DNA from 2 places in the Enterobacter sp. N5-15 genome. Region 1 is predicted to be linked to the other one. Evidence: predicted binding sites of a transcription regulator. Region 1 holds the regulator's gene; the other holds the start of a gene.
The links. The regulator CRP, encoded in region 1, controls carbon source genes, mostly activating them, when cyclic AMP is high. The targets are predictions, from matches to a motif close to ATGTGANNNNNNTCACAT.
Positions count from the first base shown of each region.

Region 2: a site for CRP is predicted at 1,061-1,078, ahead of ydfZ (putative selenium delivery protein YdfZ). Genes of this name have one in related genera too.

Region 1 covers NZ_CM170150.1:4,444,970-4,450,313, reverse strand. Annotated here, with positions in the region: gene argD (bifunctional acetylornithine/succinyldiaminopimelate transaminase) at 1-553, shown strand, start outside; gene AC2TE5_RS21135 (YccS/YhfK family putative transporter) at 550-2,637, opposite strand; gene crp (cAMP-activated global transcriptional regulator CRP) at 2,695-3,327, opposite strand; gene AC2TE5_RS21125 (OsmC family protein) at 3,639-4,043, shown strand; gene AC2TE5_RS21120 (phosphoribulokinase) at 4,110-4,979, opposite strand; gene AC2TE5_RS21115 (YheU family protein) at 5,010-5,228, opposite strand; gene AC2TE5_RS21110 (hydrolase) at 5,225-5,344, opposite strand, start outside.
Region 2 covers NZ_CM170150.1:2,184,301-2,189,644, reverse strand. Annotated here, with positions in the region: gene AC2TE5_RS10465 (GntR family transcriptional regulator) at 1-423, shown strand, start outside; gene AC2TE5_RS10460 (universal stress protein) at 458-889, opposite strand; gene ydfZ (putative selenium delivery protein YdfZ) at 1,176-1,379, shown strand; gene AC2TE5_RS10450 (mannitol dehydrogenase family protein) at 1,423-2,886, opposite strand; gene AC2TE5_RS10445 (MFS transporter) at 3,108-4,475, opposite strand; gene AC2TE5_RS10440 (Zn-dependent oxidoreductase) at 4,548-5,344, opposite strand, start outside.

The DNA of each region.
Region 1 (5,344 bases):
GGTCTTTGATGAAGTGCAGTGCGGGATGGGGCGTACCGGCGATCTGTTCGCGTATATGCACTACGGCGTGACGCCGGATATTCTGACCAGCGCTAAAGCGCTCGGCGGTGGTTTCCCGGTGAGTGCGGTACTGACGACGCAGGAGATCGCCTCCGCGTTCCACGTCGGCTCTCACGGCTCTACCTACGGCGGTAACCCGCTGGCGAGCGCCGTGGCGGGCGCCGCATTCGACATTATCAACACGCCGGAGGTGTTGAACGCCGTGAGCGCGAAGCGCGAGCTGTTCGTAAAACACCTGCAAAAGATTGATGAGCAGTACGACGTGTTCAGCGAAATCCGCGGGATGGGGCTGTTGATTGGCGCCGAGCTGAAGCCGCAGTACAAGGGCCGCGCGCGTGATTTCCTGCACGCCGCCGCGCACGAAGGGGTGATGGTGCTCAATGCCGGGCCGGACGTGATGCGCTTTGCGCCGTCGCTGGTGGTGGAAGACAGGGATATTGAGGACGGGTTAACCCGCTTTGCCGCGGCGGTCGCGAAGATCGTAAAAGGCTAATACGGCGTCCGCTTTAACACGCGCGTTAACCAAACGCCATGATGCGGACGCTGACGCCATGCCACCGATGAAATGGTGTGCATGGTGTTCAGATGCCCGAGAACGCGCTGCAAATGCTGCTCCAGCGTGCTCATTGGCCCGTGGGTCAACGTCTCCGGCGCTTCCAGAATGTTCGAATCTCCCGACTCACCCGGCGAGTCATACTCCAGACGCTGCTGACAGCGCTGCAGCGCAATTTCACACGACTGCAAATAGCGCTGCGCCAGATCCGGCGTCAGCATCGTGTGCTCGCGCGCCAGCGTGGTCATGGCGTTAATGTGCTCGACGATAAACTGGCTGTGCGTCACCCAGAGCTTCATGTCTGCAAGATAGTGCGAGTTAAAGCCCGGCTCCTGCATCGCCTGGTTGAGTGAGTTAAACAGGGCGTTGTGCGCCTGGTTGACCTTCATTCGCTGATAGGCCAGCGGGGAGGGCTGCGGGTCGTCGCTCAGGATCAGGCGAATGGCCTGCTGGTCGGCTTCCAGGGCATCGTGGGCGTTCTGGCGCAGCAGTCCGCTTTGCCACTGCGGCCACAGCCAGACCATGCCGCCAAAGGCAATCAGACAGCCGATCAGGGTATCAATCAGCCTGGCGACAATAAACTGTTCGCCATTGAGCGTGAGCAGCTGCAGGGTATATACCGCCGTCACCGTAAAGCCCACCATCGCCCAGCCGTAGTTTTTGCGGATAATCAGGTAGCTCACCAGCGTAACCGCCAGCATGCCTGCCAGGGTATAGCCTTCCGGCACGTGGAAGTGCAGCGTCACGCCCGCAATGATCAGCCCGGCCATCGTTCCGCCAGCCCGATGCAGAATACGCACCCGCGTGGCACCGTAGCCGTTCTGGGTGACAAAGAGCACGGTCATTAAGATCCAGTAGGGTTTCGGCAGGTGCAGCGCCATGCCCATCAGGCTGGCGGTACTGAGCATAACGCTAATCCTTGCGGCGTTGCGCAGGGCGGACGATTTAAGAGAAAGATAGCTTTTGAGGGCGGGCAATAGCGGAAGCCGTTTCTGCTTATCCGCCATCAGGTCGCGGGGATAAAGCGGGCGCTGCGTGCGCAACACGCGGGCGATGCGGCTGAAGTGCCAGGCGGCAAACTGGCCGACGGGGTTATCCGGATGCTGACGGGCGATTTTCTCCAGCGCGCCCAGCTGCTTATCCATGTTAAAGCGCGTCGGGTAGCGGTGGTAGAGAATATCGTCGGCCAGCACCCGCAGGCGTGCGGACACGGTTTGCGCGTTCCAGCGGATCACCGCTTCGGCGTGGCTGCGCTCGACCAGCTTTTGCACCTCCTGCGGGTGGTGCAGGCTAACGGAGATATGCTCCTGCAGATCCAATCCGACCTGGAAGGTGCGCAGCAGCCGTTTGTACTCGTGGTTCTTGTTGGCGGCGAGCATATGCAGCTGCTGATAGCACTGGCTAATCAGATCCACCACCTTCTGCTGGCGCGTCAGCAGCGGCGGTAAGGACTTTTCCGGATCGGTATGCTGGGTGAGCAGGGTGTATTTGGCTTCGCAGTAATCCGCAAGCTGCACATAGAGCAGGCTCAGGGATTCACGCAGCGGCTGTTCGCGCCACAGCCAGAACCAGAACCAGTTAAACAGCCCGTACCACAATGTCCCCAGGGCGTAGATCAGCAGCGGCTCCCACACCGGCATATTCCCGGCGAGGCTCAGCGTGAAAATGGCCGCAATCAGCGAGGCGGGAAGCAGGCGGGCGTGCAGCGAACTGATTTCCGCCGTGACGCCGAGGGTCATCGCCAGCACGGTCAGGATCAGCGGCAGCGGGATATCACGAGCCAGTAACAGCTGTACGGCGAGGCTACAGCCCGCAAACAGGCAGCCGCCGATAATCAGGCGTTTGAAAAAGCGCTTATGCGGCGTGTCCAGACCGGCAATGTTGCAGCAGGCGGGCACGAGGGAAAACAGCAGGCCTTGCTGAAGATGTCCGAGGATCAGACCTATGGCCACAGGAAGACACAACACCAGCGTTTGTCGCAGTGCGTAGTTAACTTCCGGGTGATAGATCAGCCTGCGCCACATGGGGAGTAGAGACAAAAACGGCGTGACACCTTGCGATGGCACGCCGTTTAAGCGGAATTAACGCGTTCCGTAGACCACGATGGTTTTACCGTGGGCGGAGATCAGGTTTTGATCTTCCAGCATTTTCAGGATACGGCCCACTGTTTCACGGGAGCAACCGACGATCTGACCAATTTCCTGACGGGTAATTTTAATTTGCATGCCGTCCGGGTGGGTCATAGCGTCTGGCTGTTTCGCCAGGTTCAGCAGGGTTTGTGCGATACGGCCGGTAACGTCCAGGAAGGCGAGGTTACCCACTTTTTCTGACGTGACCTGCAGACGGCGCGCCATCTGGGAAGAAAGACGCATCAGGATGTCAGGGTTAACCTGAATCAGCTGACGGAACTTCTTGTAAGAAATTTCAGCCACTTCACATGCTGTCTTTGCACGAACCCAGGCGCTACGTTCCTGGCCCTCTTCAAACAGGCCCAGTTCACCGATGAAATCGCCCTGGTTCAGATAAGAAAGGATCATCTCTTTCCCTTCTTCATCTTTGATCAGCACTGCCACCGAGCCTTTAACGATGTAATACAACGTTTCCGCTTTTTCACCCTGGTGAATCAGCGTGCTCTTTGATGGGTACTTATGAATGTGGCAATGAGACAAGAACCATTCGAGAGTCGGGTCTGTTTGCGGTTTGCCAAGCACCATGCGCTGTTATCCTCTGTTATAAGCTGTCACCAGAGTCATCAGATGCATCCGGACTCTGGGGTTGCAATCGAATTCTTACCCATACCCTGGGAAGTCGGCTACCGTAACGTTTCGCAGCCAGTAAAGTTTGATGTCCTCTGCATACATGTGTAACGTCAATGTATTACTGTAGCATCCAGAGTGTTTTAGCATAGCTTTCGCCGCGTGTCTCCTGGTGTCTCGCTTCAGCATGATGCAGGTCGCCTTCCATTGCGAGAAATGTAACGCACGCGTAATCTGTCACCAAAAATGCAACGTTGGAGTTTAAGAATATGCAAGCGCGCGTGAAATGGGTTGAAGGTTTAACGTTCCTGGGCGAGTCCGCGTCAGGACACCAGATTTTGATGGACGGTAACTCCGGCGATAAAGCGCCAAGCCCAATGGAAATGGTGCTGATGGCGGCAGGTGGATGCAGCGCAATTGACGTGGTGTCGATTCTGCAAAAAGGTCGTCATGACGTCACGGATTGTGAAGTCAAACTCACGTCAGAACGTCGCGAAGAGGCGCCACGCCTGTTCACCCATATTAACCTGCACTTTGTGGTCACCGGTAAAGAGCTGAAAGACGCGGCGGTCTCGCGTGCGGTGGACCTGTCTGCGGAGAAGTACTGCTCTGTGGCGTTAATGCTGGAGAAAGCGGTAAAAATCACGCATTCGTATGAAGTGATCGAGGCCTAATTATTTGGGCATCGTGCGTGTTGATGCCCTCACCCTAACCCTCTCCCACAGGGAGAGGGAACATGTTCACGCGATCTGCTTCCCTTCCATCAGTCGCTCCACCAGCGGCGTCATGATGAGCTCCATCGCCAGCCCCATTTTTCCGCCCGGCACCACTAACGTATTCATGTGCGAAATAAACGAACCCTGCAGCATGGCCAGCAGCCAGGGGTAATCAATGCCGTCGAGGTTGCGGAAATGGATCACCACAAAGCTCTCATCCAGAGACGGGATACTTTTGGCGGCAAACGGGTTGGAGGTATCCACCGTCGGCACGCGCTGGAAGTTGATATGGGTGCGGGAAAACTGCGGCGTCAGGAAGTTAATGTAATCCTCCATGGAGCGCACCACGGAGTCCATCACCGCTTCGCGAGAATGGCCGCGCTCGCTCATGTCACGCGTCAGCTTCTGGATCCACTCCAGGTTAACGATAGGGACCACGCCGACCAGCAGATCCACGTGGCGGGCCACGTCGTGTTGAGGGGTGACCACGCCACCGTGCAATCCTTCGTAAAACAGGACGTCGGTGGGTTCCGGCAGCGGTTGCCACGGGGTAAAGGTTCCCGGCACCTGATTCCAGGGAACGGCTTCATCATAGGTATGCAGATACTTGCGGGACTGCCCTTTGCCGCTCTGACCGTACTCGATAAAGGTTTGTTCCAGCAGGCCGAAGTCATTGGCTTCCGGGCCGAAGTAGCTAATGTGTTTACCCGAATCGCGCGCCTTACGGATGGCCATGTCCATTTCCGGGCGCGTGTAGCGGTGAAAGCTATCGCCTTCGACCTCCGCCGCACGGAGATTCAGCTGGGCGAAAATCTTGCGAAATGCGAGGCTGGTGGTGGTGGTTCCCGCACCACTCGACCCCGTAACGGCAATAACCGGATGTCTGGCAGACATAGCAACTCCCTGACTGAAAAGGGTGGAAGATCAGCCGTGAAACGCGTTGCGGGGCATGATATTGACCGTCTCATGCAGTTCTGACCACACCAGCAGCACGTCGCCGCTTTTCAGCTGGCGCTTAACATCGTTGACCTTTTGCTCAAGCGAGCGTTCCTGTTCACCATAATCGGTGCCTTCGCGTAATACAAAGCTTTCAATCAGATTATCGAGCGTTTCGGGAGCCAGATCCTGCCAGGGAATAATCATTTTGCACCGTCCAGATAAGGAGTTAGCCAGTCAGGAATACGCGCCTCAAGCCACATTTTCGGGCGGCGCAGCGTGCCGCCGATAAACCCGACGTGGCCGCCGTGCTCGGTCAACTG
Region 2 (5,344 bases), 2.3 Mb from region 1:
GTTCGCCAGGCCATTGAGTGCGCGGTGGCGCGCCGTGCCGCAACGCTTATCAACGACAACCAGTGTTACCTGCTGGAGCAGAACCTGCACCAGCAGCGCATTGCCATTGACCGCAAGCAGCTGAATGACTTCTTCCAGCTTGATGATGAATTCCACCAGAAACTGGCGCAGATTGCCGATTGCCAACTGGCCTGGGACACCATCGAGAACATCAAGGCCACCATTGACCGCGTGCGCTACATGAGCCTCGATCACGTCTCCCCGCCGGAAATGCTGCTTCGACAGCATCATGATATTTTCAGCGCGCTTGAAAAACGCGATGCGGACGGCGTGGAAAAAGCGATGACGCTGCATCTGCAGGAGATCAGCGAATCCGTGCAGCTTATTCGTCAGGAAAATAGCGAGTGGTTTAGCGAAGAGTAATATTCGCCGCCCCCTTTCGGGTGCGGCGGCGTGATTAGCGCACGACTAACACCGGGATCGTGGCGTAGCGCAGAATAGATTCCGCGTTTGAACCCAGCAGATGGGTAGAGATGCTCGGATTTTTCGACCCGATGACTATCGCATCATATTCCCCCTCCTTGCTCAGCTTGATAATTTCATCGCGGACGTTGCCAAAACGCACCATGCTGTGAATATTCTCAGGGGCAATATCGAACAGTCTTTTTAACTCGTTCATTTTCTTGCCGGATTCTGCGGTCATATACTCTTCAAACTTTTTAATATCGGCGTTGAACCCGCGCAGCAGAGACCGGCTGCTGGCTGGCAGAATGTTGACCAGGGTAATCGACGCGCCCTCTGCCTTCGCCAGGTTTGCCGCGTGGCGAACCGCTTTGTCGCTCAAATCCATTTCAAACACGTCTACAGGCATCAAAATGCTCTTATACATAAGCCTGACTCCTTATTCCGATGAAGGGTTATTTCCTGCACCCAGAATGACATCAGGAATATAAACCAACCCTCAACGCTTCCCTGTCGAAACTATCAGTTAATGAAAATAACGGTCTGCTTTGTAAATTACCGTCCTGAACCGTCAGCGCCCGACTAAATAAAGAAAAAAGTGTGAGTTTGATCAAAAACAAAAACATGTGGTGCGGACAGGCGTATTTATATGCCCCGTGAACGGCAAACCTGAAATAGCGCCGTAACGAACAGGTTAGAGAGGAGAATATACCATGATGACATACGACCGTAACCGCAATGCAATCACCACCGGCAGCCGCGTCATGATTAGCGGCACAGGCAAAACTGGCGTGATAAAAGCGATCCACAGCGACGGGCTGGATGCCGCGCAGGTGCGCCGCAGCAAAACGGTTGAAGTGGAAGGATGCGAAGGTAAGTTCGAGCCGATTGAGCTGATTCGCCTGGGGATGCACTAAGCTGTGAGCAGACATGCCGCCGCGCACGGCGGCATGTGCTGAATTACCGTAGGGACGCGTACTGCGCCACGGTTGCTTTCGCGCCCTGTTGCAGCAACGACCGGTACGCGGTCATCACCGCAGCAACGAAGCGCGGCTCCTGCGGTAACTCTTTACCAAAGATGGCCTCAATGCCGAGCAGCGCGTTAACCCGACTTTCCCCTTCCGCACTTCCCTTCACCGCCGCCTGAATCACCGCCAGCTGCGGATCGCTCACGTCAATGGCGTTACCCTGCTCATCCACGCCGCCGACATAACGCATCCACCCAGCCACACCCAGCGCCAGCAGTGGGAAAGGTTTCTGATGCACCAGGTGCCAGCGCACGGAGTCCAGCATACGCTGCGGGAGCTTCTGGCTGCCGTCCATCGCGATTTGCCATGTCCGATGGCGTAGGGCCGGGTTGCTGTAACGGGCAATCAGGAGATCGGCATAGCGGCCTAAATCAACGCCCTTCACTTTCAGCGTGGGTGCCTGCTCGTTAAGCATCAGCGCGTGCGCGGCGAGGCGGTAGTTTTCATCTTCCATACAGTCGTTGATATGCTGGTATCCGGCCAGGTAGCCCAGGTACGCCAGGAACGAGTGGCTGCCGTTGAGCATGCGCAGCTTCATCTCTTCAAACGGGATCACGTCTGACACCAGCTCGGCGCCGGCTTTTTCCCACTCGGGACGTCCTGCCACAAAGTTGTCTTCGATTACCCACTGGCGGAACGGTTCACAGGCTACAGCCGCCGGGTCACGCACGCCCGTCAGCTGCTCGATTTTATCCAGCGTATCGGGAGTGACCGCCGGCACGATGCGGTCCACCATGGTTGACGGGAAGGTAACGTTAGCCTCGATCCAGTCCGCCAGCTCACCGTCTACCGCCCGGGCGTACGCGCAGGTCACATTGCGCATCACGTGGCCGTTCTCCGGCATGTTGTCGCAGGACATCACGCTAAACGCAGGCAGACCCGCCGCTTTGCGACGCGCCAGCGCTTCCACCACCACGCCCGGCGCAGATTTCGGCTGGTGCGGGTTTTGCAGGTCGGCGAGGATAAACGGGTGATCGAGCATCAGTTGCCCCGTCGCCGGTGAGTGGCAGTACCCTTTCTCGGTGATGGTCAGCGAGACAATCGCCACCTGAGGTTCACACATCGCTGCCAGCACGGTCTCCAGCCCGTCAACCTGCGCATGGAGGGCCTTTTTGACCACGCCAACCACGCGGGATGTCCATGCATCGGCAGACATCTCCGCCACGGTATAAAGATTATCCTGCGCGTTCAGATCGGCAATCTGCTGCTCGCCGCCAATCAGGTTAACCTCACAGTAGCCCCAGTCGCTGCCGTGCTCGGCCGCGAGAATGTCGGCATACACCGCCTGATGCGCGCGGTGAAATGCGCCGAAGCCTAAATGTACAATGCGTGCTTTAAGGCTGTCGCGATCGTAATGAGGCAGCGTCGCGTTGGCCTGTAATAAGGTGTTTTCCATGATTAAGACTCGTTAATTAGAAAGCTGTGGATCGCTGCCGCTCCTTCTGAAGCGGCAGCGCCTGCTGACTACACCAACTAGAATGGCAGTTGGGGTAAAAAAAATAACTGCCATCAACCATACTGATACTGCCGTTTGAGATTTTGATTTATATTAACTTTTGCTCATGTGGTGTGACATAAACATAAAGTTGTGTGATAAGTCACGAAAGCTATAAACCATTAGCGTCGCGAAGAGATCGCGCCGTAACCCACACTTTCTTCTGGGGCGGATTCCGCTGCGTCTTGCGCGGCGCTCAAATCACGGTCGCGCACTTCCGGCATCAGGATCGCCGAGATCAGCCCAATCACGGAATACGCCACCAGCATGGCGACAATCGGCCACCAGGAGCCGGTCATATTGCAGAAGATCCCTGCCAGCACCGGACCAAAGCCCACCGCCACCAGACCGCCCGCCTCTTTCGAGATAGCCATACGGGTAAAGCGATTTCGCGAGCCAAACATCTCCGCCATGGTGATATTTTCCAGCGCAAACAGCCCCAGCACGGCGAAGTTATGGATAACGATGATAGAGAGCATGATTGTCCCCGGCGCATAGCTCTTATCGACGATGATCGACAGCATCGGGTACGCGAGAAGAATGGCGGAGATATTGAGGATAATGTACGGCAGACGGCGTCCCACTTTATCGGAAAGCCAGCCCAGCAGCGGAATGGAGATAAACCCGAGAATGGAGCTTATCATCAGCGCATCGGTAGGGATGGCTTTATCGAACAGCAGCGTCTGGACCAGATACCCGGCAAGGAACGTCTGGATCAGACCCGAGTTGCCCGCCTGACCAAACCGCAGGCCCGTCGCCAGCCAGAAGGATTTACTTTTCACCATTGAACCCAGCGATGTGTCCGGCTGCACGGTTTGTGCATCGTTCACTTTCTCAAACACCGGGCTCTCTTTCAGGTTCATACGCAGCCAGATGGCGAAGATCATCACCACGACGCTGGCGAGGAACGGCACGCGCCAGCCCCAGGCAATCAGCTCTTCACGATCGAGGGCAAAGAACATCACCGCCCAGATCGCCGTGGCGCTCAGCGTTCCGCAGTTAGTGCCCATCGCCACCAGCGAGGAGATGATGCCGCGTTTGCCTTTCGGCGCGTACTCCGCCAGCATGGTCCCGGCACCGGAAATCTCCGCCCCGGCCCCGAGCCCCTGAATAATGCGCAGCGTCACCAGCAGAACCGGGGCAAAAATCCCGATCTGGGCATAGGTTGGCAGGACGCCAATCAGCGTGGTGCAGATCCCCATCATGGTGATGGTGATAAACAACACCTTCTTACGACCAATGCTGTCGCCCATTCTGCCGAAGATAAAGGCGCCGACAATACGTGCTATGTAGCCTGCGCCGTAGGTCCCCATCGCGAGGATCAGCGCCATCGCGGCTGACTGTTCAGGGAAGAAGATCTCATGGAAGACCAGGGCGGCCCCCAGCGAGTAAAGCTGAAAGTCCATAAACTCCAGGGCGGTGCCCAGCCAGCCGGATACGGCGGCTTTCACCAGGTCGGAGGTGGTTCTTTGAGGTTGTGCTTGCGTCATAATGGCTATCTCTAAAAGGTAAGATGCGTACCACCAGAGCCTGTCTGCGCAGGCTCTTAACCGCGTAAATGATTATTGGCCGAACGTGAGCAAGACTTTGCAGCACTGCCGCTGGTCTTTCTCAAACAGTTCAATGGCGTCTGTTACATGGTGATAGTCAAAGGTATGGGTGATCAGTTTTTCCGGGTCGATCAGCCCCTTCTTCAGCCAGTCGATGACGACCGGGAATTTATTGGCATTAAGGCGCGAGGAGAAGATCGCCAGCTCTTTGCCCGTGATGCCCTGCTGAACAATCTGGCTCGGCTCGCTGGAGAAGCCCATCAGCACGATGCGCGCCGCCGGAGAGGCCAGGGTTATCGCTTCCTGCAAAATCGCCGGATGACAGGCGGCATCAATGATTAACGTCGGTTTGATGCCCTTTTCGTCCAGCGCGGCCTGCAACGAGTGCTCGCCGTTATTCAACACCCAGTCCGCGCCGCTGCGCTGGGCCATTTTCAGGCGTTCATCAATGCGGTCAACCACGACAACCTGCTTCACCTTATAGACGCCTTTCAGCGCCTGCACGGTGACCAGCCCCATCGGGCCAGCGCCGTAAATCAGCGCAACGTCCTGCTCGGTAGGGTTGGCCTGACCCGTCACGTTGGCGGCGATGGTGAAGGGCTCCACCATGACGGCGTGTTTATCCGGAATGTCATCCGGGATAGGCCAGGCATTTTTAGCGGGCACTGCCGCATATTCGCTGAAGCCCCCGTCGCGGTGTACGCCCAGCACCACCAGCGAGGTGCAGACGTTCGGTTTTCCGACGGAACACGGGTAGCAGTGTCCACAGCTGATCACCGGATCAACCGAGACGCGCTGGCCCAGACGGG